3 regions of the Mesorhizobium sp. M0848 genome follow, and region 2 is predicted to be linked to each of the others. Evidence: riboswitches for the same ligand, from Rfam matches in the RefSeq annotation. Region 2 holds a riboswitch; each other region holds the start of a gene.
The links. A riboswitch is a leader RNA that binds a small molecule or an ion and turns the genes downstream of it on or off. The one in region 2 is predicted to bind thiamine pyrophosphate.
Positions count from the first base shown of each region.

Region 1: another riboswitch for thiamine pyrophosphate. It lies ahead of thiB (thiamine ABC transporter substrate binding subunit); the one in region 2 lies ahead of NKH95_RS25630 (YkoF family thiamine/hydroxymethylpyrimidine-binding protein).
Region 3: another riboswitch for thiamine pyrophosphate. It lies ahead of thiC (phosphomethylpyrimidine synthase ThiC); the one in region 2 lies ahead of NKH95_RS25630 (YkoF family thiamine/hydroxymethylpyrimidine-binding protein).

Region 1 covers NZ_JAMYOM010000007.1:55,440-58,685, forward strand. The annotation lists gene thiP (thiamine/thiamine pyrophosphate ABC transporter permease) at 1-227, opposite strand, end outside; gene thiB (thiamine ABC transporter substrate binding subunit) at 471-1,469, opposite strand; TPP riboswitch at 1,513-1,627, opposite strand; gene NKH95_RS09725 (thiamine diphosphokinase) at 1,715-2,359, shown strand; gene NKH95_RS09730 (ABC-F family ATP-binding cassette domain-containing protein) at 2,361-3,246, shown strand, end outside.
Region 2 covers NZ_JAMYOM010000025.1:54,398-57,643, forward strand. The annotation lists gene NKH95_RS25625 (ABC transporter permease) at 1-457, opposite strand, end outside; gene NKH95_RS25630 (YkoF family thiamine/hydroxymethylpyrimidine-binding protein) at 561-1,169, opposite strand; TPP riboswitch at 1,160-1,273, opposite strand; gene NKH95_RS25635 (RodZ family helix-turn-helix domain-containing protein) at 1,469-1,789, shown strand; gene NKH95_RS25640 (formyltransferase family protein) at 1,834-2,865, opposite strand.
Region 3 covers NZ_JAMYOM010000043.1:13,276-16,521, reverse strand. The annotation lists gene NKH95_RS31855 (ATP-grasp domain-containing protein) at 1-983, shown strand, start outside; TPP riboswitch at 1,207-1,323, shown strand; gene thiC (phosphomethylpyrimidine synthase ThiC) at 1,427-3,246, shown strand, end outside.

The DNA of each region.
Region 1 (3,246 bases), on a different contig from region 2:
CGCGCCACGAACAGCGCCGGGATGACCGAAAGCAGCGTCGAGAGCGCCGCTTGCCAGAGCGTGAAGCGAATGACGCGAAGCAGATAGGGATCGAAGGTTGCCCAGGCGCCCGAGAAATCATGGGCGCCCTCGAAAAGCAGGCCAGCAAACGCGCCGCCGATCAGCAGCGCGATTGCAGCGAGCGCGAGGGTGCCAGCGGTGATGCGGGGGTCAGACGCGCGTTGCACGCTGGACCACCATTCTTTCCATCGCGGCAATTACAAAGGATTGCGTTCCTTGGCGCCCCCCTCTGTCCTGCCGGACATCTCCCCCTCCAGGGAGGAGATCGGCCGTCACCCATGCTTCCGCTAGTCTCCAACGTTGCCGGACTATAACCAGCAACGACGCTGCCAATCTCCCCCCTTGAGGGGGAGATTGCCGGCAGGCCAGAGGGGGGTGGAGTGGCGCGAACATCAAAAGAACTCGCAAGCCTACTTGCTCATCACCGCCAGCCATTCATCGACCCAAGCCTTGCGGTTGGCAGCGACCTCTTGCGGGCTGAACAGCAAGGTCTTGGTCGGCTTGACCAGTTTGTCGAAGGCCGGATTGAGCGGCTTGTCGGTCTTGCCGGCCGGGAACATCCAGTTGGTCTCGGGGATGGCATCCTGGAATTTCGGCCCGGTCATGAAGGCGATGAACTTGGCCGCCAGCGGGTTCTTGGCCCCCGCCGTGGTGATACCCGCGACTTCTATCTGCAAATACTCGCCCTCCTCGAACGACGCTGCCTGATAGCGCTCTGTCTTCTCGGCGACCATGTGGTAGGCCGGCGACGTCGTGTAGGACAGCACCATCGGCGCCTCGCCCTTGGTGAACAGCCCATAGGCCTCGCTCCAGCCCGGCGTCACGGTCAGCACTTTCGCCTTGAGCTTGGCCCAGGCCTCGGGCGCCTTGTCGCCATAGACTGACTTGACCCACAGAAGCAGACCGAGGCCCGGCGTGGAGGTGCGCGGATCCTGGATGACGATCTTGTCATCGGCACTGCCCTCGACCAGCTCTTTCAGGCTTTTCGGCGGGTTCTTCAGCTTCTCGGTGTCGTAGACGACGGCGAAATATCCGTAGTCAAAGGGGACAAAAGTATCGTCGCTCCAGCCACCCGGCACGTTGACATCAGTTACGCCGCCATGCGGCGCGAACAAGCCTGACGCCTTGGCATCGGTGGTGAGATTGGTGTCGAGGCCAAGCACGATATCGGCCTTGGTCGATGCGCCTTCCAATCTGACGCGGTTGAGCAGCGCGACGCCGTCGGCGACCGAGACGAACTCGACATCGCAGCCGCATTCGGCCTCGAACTCCTTCTTCACCACGGGACCCGGACCCCAGTCGGCGGTAAAGCTCTCATAGGTGTAGACGGTGAGTTTGTCCTTGGCCAAGGCCGGTCCGGACAGGACCACGGCCATTGCTGAGACTAGAGCGTATAAATGCGTGCGCATCGGCGCCTCCTTCGTTCGAATTGAAAGGAATTGAGGCGTCGGACTGTCCGAAACGTCTAATCCCTCCGCCGGTACAAACCGGATCAGGTTCAGCGGGTTGGCGAGACTGCCTCTCAGCCGGTCCGCGAAGATCGCGTCCGGCACCCCGTTAGAGCGTTTCGACACATAGGCCGGGCCGATCCCCCATGCAAGTGGGAGTTTGCCGCCTTCCGTTTCCCGTGCCGGGCTGGTAAGGGCCACACGATATGAGCACATTCACCATCCTGCTTGGCGGCGATCTCATCCGCACGCCACGGCTCGACCGCCAGGCCGAAGGCTCCCGCGTCATCGCCGCCGACGCCGGCATCGGGCATGCGCGGCTGCTGGGTCTCGTGCCCGAACTGTGGGTGGGCGATTTCGATTCCGTGCCAGCCAAGCTGCCTGACGATCTCGCTTCCGTGCCGCGCCGGACCTTCCCGGCGGAAAAGGACCAGACCGATGGCGAACTGGCCATTGCCGCCGCACTCGAGCGCAGCGCGACCCGCCTGGTGCTCGCCGGTGCTTTCGGCGGCAAGCGCGCCGACCACGCTTTCCTGCATCTGGCGCTTGCCCTCCGGCTGGCCGAGGCCGGGACTGATGTGCTCCTGACCAGCGGCGCCCAGGAGGGCATTCCCCTGCTGCGCGGAACGGCCGGCTTCGACTATGCCGATGGCACGCTGTTTTCGGTGCTCGGCTTTTCCGAGCTCGCCGGCCTGACCGTCACCGGCGCCAAATGGCCGCTGAACCACGTCAAGGTGGCGTTCGGTTCGTCGCTGACCATCTCCAACGAGGTCAAGGGCCGCCTCGAAATCGCACTGGACCATGGCCGCGCGATGCTGCTCGCTCATCCCTATCCCTTACCTGAAAGCTGACATGGCCCCGCCTCTTCTCAACCTCGACGGGATAAAACTGACCTTCGGCGGCACGCCGCTGCTCGACGGCGCCGCCTTGACGGCTTCGGCCGGCGACAAGATTGCACTGGTCGGCCGCAACGGGTCGGGCAAGTCGACCCTGCTGAAGATCGCCGCTGGCCTGATCGAGCCGCAGGACGGCGAGGTGTTCCGCCAGCCTTCGGCAACTATCCGCTATTTGCCGCAGATGCCGGACATGGAGGGCTTTGCCACCGTCCGCGCCTATGTCGAGGCCGGGCTTGGCCCCGCCGACGATCCCTACCGAGCCAGCTATCTGATGGAGCATCTCGGACTGTCGGGTGAGGAACGTCCGAATGATCTGTCGGGCGGCGAGGCGAGGCGTGCTGCCCTTGCCCGCGTGATGGCGCCGGAGCCAGACATCCTGCTGCTCGATGAGCCGACCAACCATCTCGACCTCTCGGTCATCGAATGGCTGGAAGAAGAACTCATCCGCACCTCCTCGGCACTGATCGTCATCTCGCACGACCGCCGCTTTCTCGAACGTGTGTCGCGCGCCACCATCTGGCTCGATCGCGGCCAGACCCGCAGGCTGGACAAGGGCTTTGGCCATTTCGAGGAATGGCGCGACCTGGTCCTGGAGGAAGAAGAGCGCGAGCAGCATAAACTCGGCCGCCAGATCGTTCGCGAAGAGCATTGGCTGCGCTACGGCGTGACGGCGCGGCGCAAGCGAAACATGCGCCGGCTCGGCGAGTTGCAGACCATGCGCCAGCGTTTTCGCGGCCATCGCGGTGCCGAAGGGTCGGCGACCATGGTGGCGAGCGACGCCGCCGAGTCCGGCAAGCTGGTGATCGAGGCGAAGAACATCGAGAAGAGCTTTGGCGATCTCA
Region 2 (3,246 bases):
AGATGCGCCAGCGCCCTGCCCCCATGGCGCGCAGCATTTGCCCGATCTCGGCCTCGGTCGACTCATAACCCTCGACCAATGCAACCAGCATCGGAAAGAAGGTAACCAGCGCCACCAGCATGATCTTGGGCGCCAGCCCGAAGCCGAACCACAGCACCACCAGCGGCGCGATGGCCACCAGCGGCAAGGTCTGGCTGACGATTAAGACGGGAAACAGCGCACGCCGCAGCGGCTGGAAGAAGTCGACCAGCATCGACAGCACGAAGGCGGCGCTGAGCGAACAGGCAAAGCCGAGCAGCGTGGCGCCGATGGTCGGAATGGCGTTGTCGGCCAGCGCCTGGCGATTGAGCAGCGCTTGCTCGAAAACGCGCGACGGCGCCGGCAGTATCGTCGGCCTGATGCCGGAATAGGTGGCATAAAGCTCCCACGCCACTAGGAGCAAACCGACCGAGATCATGGCCGGCATTGCCTTGACAAGAAGACCCGCGATCGGGCGCGAAGCGACTGATGATGTGGCCACGGGAGACAACCTTTGACGGCAGCGCGAAAGCGCGGCTGGCTCAGACAGCCGACGGGCTGTTGGCCGAGACCGTGACGTCGAGGGTTACGTGGCCGGCGCCTGGTCCGAAGCGGCAGAAGGCCTCGTCCAGCGCCGAAAAGATCGCACCGGCATCACCGCGCAGTTTCGTGCAGAAATGCTTAGAACGCTCATAGACGCCGGACTGCTTGAGAAAATCGATGCAGCCGTAGATCTCGTCCATGTGGTCGTCGGTGCCCATCACATAGAGCGAGAACTGCGCCGCCGCCGGCTGGCCGGTGGCAGCAGCATTGCGCACCGCCGCGATGGCCGCATCCTTGCGCGGGCCGAGCGACCCGACAGGCCCGCCAAGTGCATCGGAGCGGCAGATCGGATCATCCGGTTCGCCAGGGCACCCGCGCGAGATGGTGGCCGACAACACGCAATGTTTGCCGCTGCGTGCCGCCGCCACGAAGAGGTCACGCATGGCGGGAAACAGCACTTCGGGCGGCCCGACCAGCAAGGTCGAGATGTCGTCGGTCTCGATCCTGAGCTTGTCGCGCCAGGGATCGAGCGCACCGAGCGCGCCAAGAATGACACCGACGAAATCGTCGGTCATGGGGTATAGGGAAATCTGTGCGCCTGAAAACATCGCCCGCCTCGCTCCGCTGGTATTACCCAGATCAGCTTCTAGGGTCTGTGGGCTTGCCGCCCCCGTCTCAGCCCCGACCGTACGGAGCACCCCTGTGGATGTGCGCCTTAAAGCATCATTCGAGTTCAAGGGAAAGCCGTTTTTTCAGAGCACTGCGCCAAAAGCATTGCGCCAGTCACGGTGCGCCTGAGCGGAATTTTGTCGGGAACCTTCGCCGCCGCGACCGGTTGTCCCCACAGTCGCAACGCGATCACTTTCGTAGAAAATAAGCGACGACTTCACAGAAATGGAGACAAACCATGTTCATGAAAATCCTCGCAGCTTCGGTTCTCACCATTGGTCTGGCCACGTCAGCCATGGCGCAAAGCGCCGGCAGCAACAACGCAAATGGAAGCGGCAGCGGCAAGTCGGTGACGGTTGAGCCGAACACGCCGGCTTCCCCGAATACGATCGAGCCGGACACTGTCGACCCGGGCACGACCAACAGCACGACTGGCACGGTAGGGGACATGAATTCGAACGCGGATCAGAATTGCCCGACCAACCCGCAAGGCGCGCAGCCGGACGCCGATGGTAACGCGACGGCGCCAACGGTAAACGATAATCATTGTGGCAAGTAACCACGTCGCAAACGGATGAAGCCGCTGGGCATCGCCCAGCGACTTCATCCGTTTTTCTGGTCCGCAGCACTCGCTTTGCCGAACAGCCGGATTTCTGGAGCGGGTTTCCCGGCGGGCGGGCGCGAAAATAGGTGTTTTGAATTGAGCAGCCGTTTGAGCACTCTACCGTAGGTAAAATACAGGACCCGACCGTTGGCGAGATCGAATTCCACTGTTCCCCACCGCCTGACCGGAGCCTTTCCTGTGCAGGGCCCCAGCCTTCTGATCTGGAATCCCAGCCTGACTTTGCGCGTTCCGATTTCAAGATAGATGCCTGGCAGAAGGCCAAGCACATGCCATAGCCGTACAACATGCTCGACCGACATGGCCGGCGAGATTATCAGGTGGCTGGGCTGAAGCCGCGCCCAGACGAAGTCGCCTTTCGGCTGCGGCATTCCTGACAACAGCCCCCGGCAGTAGGCCGGCACCGCCTCGCTCACCAGAATCCGCATAGCGGTTGCCGTGCTGTCGACCAAGGCTTCTCTCGATGTCCAGTCAGCTTCGGAAAACGGCACCTGCCCGAGAATGTCACCCTCGTCAAAACCGGCGGACATCTTGTGGAGCGTGACGCCGCCATGAGCCGCATACCGGCCGTCCACGGCCAAGCGCTGGATCGGGTGGGGCCCTCGATAGTCGGGGAGCAGCGCCGGGTGGAGGTTGACCCCGCCTTTGGAAAAATGGCCAAGAACCTCTTGAGGGATCAAGACAGGCAAAGTGTAGCAGACCAGCACATCGGCGCGGACGTCAGACAATTGCCGACCAAGCGCATTCCAATCGTAAGGGCGGCCAAATTCGATAAACTTGACAGGCGTGTTACCGATAAACCGCCTGAGCAGCAGCTTGCGTTGAAGCCTTCGCCGGAAATTGCCAATGCTGAAACCGGTGGGACGACGCCGGAACCCGGGCACGATGATCGCGCCAATTGCATTTCCAGCCTCTAGCCAGCCGGCGAGCAGAGGCCCCGTATAGTTAGAGATATCGAGGACAAAAACGGCTGTGATCGGCTCCGAGTGATCGGTCGATTCGATCGGCCTCATCTTCGGCGGCTCAAACGGGCCGACAGATCAGGGCGAGCTTGTCAGGTCGGCTGAGTGGAAGGCGATGCCAAGGCAGTTACAACCGAAAGACGCTCGCGTTTTACAAACACTGGCTTTTCGTAAACTTTTTTCACGGCCCGTCTCCCGAAATCAACTCTTCCTGCGCAATTGGACCGCGATACGGCAGGCTGTCAACCGCCTGACCGTGTTTGCCTACCGCACCGCATTCGCCGTTGACGAAGTTGTTCGAAGGGCGCTTTCGCACATTGGTGAAAGCTCGATGGCTTCACCGACGCGACAAGACGCGCTGACTGAAGGGGTTTGGATGCGATGATCTGCTCGACGACACCGTCGAGCAGCAATGCAGGGCAAATCGCAGTT
Region 3 (3,246 bases), on a different contig from region 2:
CGATTGAACGAAGCTGCGACAAATTCAAGCAACGCCAACTCCTCGCGCAGGCCGGCGTTCCAATACCGGCCTATCGGTTGGCAGCGAATGCGGCGGAGGTAGAAAGCTCGGCTGCAGAGATCGGCCTGCCCGTGATTCTTAAGCCGGCAGTAGGCAGCGGCAGCATGGGTGTCCGATTGTGCCGCAGCCTCGAAGACGTAGCCGAACATACGACCCATCTATTGGGCGGAAAGCACATATGGCGGTCTACACCGAAAATACTCGTCGAAGAATTCGCACAGGGCCCGTTCTATAGCATTAATGTTATGGGGAATGAGGTCGTTGCGATTTGCGCCAATGACTTTGGTCCCCTCCCCCATTTCGTCATACGTGAGGTGACGTATCCGGCCCTGCTAACCGATCAGGAGCGTGAGCGCATCGCCGATGTTTCGCTGAGCTGTTTGCGGGCTCTCGGCCTTGGCTGGGGGCCAACTAACATTGAACTCCGGTGCACGAAACGCGGTCCAGTTGTCATTGAAGTCAATCCGCGTCTTAGTGGCGCGCCCGACCCTCAACTGGTCCAGTTAGCTTACGGTGTCGACCTCGTCACCGAGCACATCAAGCTTGTCATTGGCGAGGAATGGGATCTGCGCAAAAAGCATTCGCATACTGCGGCCGCGCGATTCCTGCTTCCTGATCAAGATGGCACCCTCGACTGGATTGGTGGCGACACTCAGGCAGCTGCTATATCAGGTGTGGCCGAGGTCAAATTGAATGTTGAACCCAAGACACCGATCGTCAGGAAGGGGGATTTCCGAGACTGGATTGGACATGTCATTGCCACTTCGCCCAGCCGTGCTGAAACCGAGGGCGCCCTTCAGCGAGCGGTCGACTTGATCGAATGGTCGATCACCCCTTTTCCGGCGACAATAAGAGGTGATCGAGAGCACGATGTTTGTGGGGCGTTCGGGCGGCCCACCAGTTCTGTTCCGATCAGGCATTGACGGCTTAAGATCCTTGAAACGCAGCAGTTCCGTCTACGTCAATGTCACATCAAGTTTGACGAGGCAAATGCAGCTTTGGCCACACCTGCCTTGTCTCCCGCGGAACTTCTCCGCGACCCATGGCGAGGCCGTCGGCCCAATTTGGGCCCAATTTGAATGCCGCCCACCGCCGCCGCAGGACGAACATGCGCTTGACAAGACAACGCCGGCCCGTTCAACTTGAGGCATTCACCAGGGGAGTCCCGGCAAGGGGCTGAGATACTGCTGGCTTTCGCGGCGCAGTGACCCGTTGAACCTGATCCAGTTCATACTGGCGTAGGGACGGTGCAAGCGCTCTGCGGGAGTTCACGCCCGAGGTCCTGTTTCGGCAGGTCGACAGAAGCGTCTTTTCATCCTTCCGGCACAGAACTGGGTCTCCAATGCATGAGCAAAGGAGCCTCAAGATGAATGCCCTCACCCCAGCCGTCTCAACGGGGCCGCTGCCTGCTTCGCGTAAGATCCACAAGCCCGGTGCCATCCACCCGCAGATCAGGGTGCCGATGCGCGAAATCTCCGTCCATCCGACAGCCGGCGAACCGCCCGTCACCGTCTACGATCCGTCGGGCCCCTATACCGATCCGGCTGTCGAAACCAGCATCGAAAAAGGCCTGGCCCGGCTTCGCCACGAATGGATCTTGGCGCGCGGCGATGTCGAGGTCTGCGACGGCCGCCATGTCCGGCCGGAGGACAACGGATTCGCGACGGGCGAACGCCTGACGCCAGAATTTCCCATCCGCCACCGACCGCTCAGGGCCAAAGCAGGCAAGGCGGTGACGCAGCTTGCCTACGCGCGCGCCGGCATCATCACACCCGAAATGGAGTTCGTCGCCATCCGCGAGAACCTTGGTCGCGAGATCCTGCGCGGCAAGCTTGAGCGCGACGGCGAGGCTTTCGGCGCGACGCTGCCCGATTTCGTCACGCCCGAATTCGTGCGTGACGAGGTGGCGCGCGGACGGGCGATCATCCCCGCCAACATCAACCATCCCGAGAGCGAGCCAATGATCATCGGCCGCAATTTCCTGGTCAAGATCAACGCCAATATCGGCAACTCCGCCGTCACATCGTCGATGGCGGAAGAGGTCGAAAAGATGGTGTGGGCGATCCGCTGGGGCGCCGATACGGTGATGGACCTGTCGACCGGCCGCAACATCCACAACATCCGCGACTGGATCGTGCGCAACGCGCCGGTGCCGATCGGCACGGTGCCGCTCTACCAGGCGCTCGAAAAGGTCGGCGGCATTGCCGAGGATCTGACCTGGGAGGTCTACCGCGACACGCTGATCGAACAGGCCGAGCAAGGCGTCGACTATTTCACCATCCACGCCGGCGTGCGGCTGCATTACATCCCGCTGACCGTCGACCGGGTGACGGGTATCGTCTCGCGCGGCGGCTCGATCATGGCCAAATGGTGCCTGCACCATCACCGGGAGAGCTTCCTCTACGAGCACTTCGCGGAGATCTGCGACATCGCCAGAGCCTACGACGTCTCCTTCTCGCTCGGCGACGGCCTTCGTCCGGGCTCGATCGCCGATGCCAACGACGCGGCGCAGTTCGCCGAGTTGGAAACGCTCGGCGAGCTGACGCAGATCGCCTGGGCGAAGGATTGCCAGGTGATGATCGAGGGGCCTGGCCACGTGCCGATGCACAAAATCAAGGCGAACATGGACAAGCAACTCGCCGTCTGCGGCGAGGCGCCGTTCTATACGCTTGGACCGCTGACGACCGACATCGCGCCGGGCTATGACCACATCACCTCAGGCATTGGCGCCGCGATGATCGGCTGGTTCGGCACCGCCATGCTCTGCTACGTCACGCCCAAGGAGCATCTCGGCCTTCCCGATCGCAACGACGTCAAGATCGGCGTGATCACCTACAAGATCGCCGCCCACGCCGCCGACCTGGCGAAGGGCCATCCGGCAGCGAAAGTCAGGGATGATGCGCTTTCCCGCGCGCGCTTCGAGTTCCGCTGGGAGGACCAGTTCAACCTGTCGCTCGATCCGGAAACGGCGCGGTCCTTCCACGACCAGACTTTGCCCAAGGAAGCGCACAAGGTGGCGCATTTCTGCTCGATGTGCGGACCGAAATTCTGCTCGATGCGTATCTCTCACGACATCCGTGCCGAGGCGCAGAAAGAGGGCATGGCGGCGATGGCGGCGAAATACCGCGAGGGCGGTGATCTCTACCTGCCGGCGGACGAGACCGGGGCACCGCTCATACCTCAGCC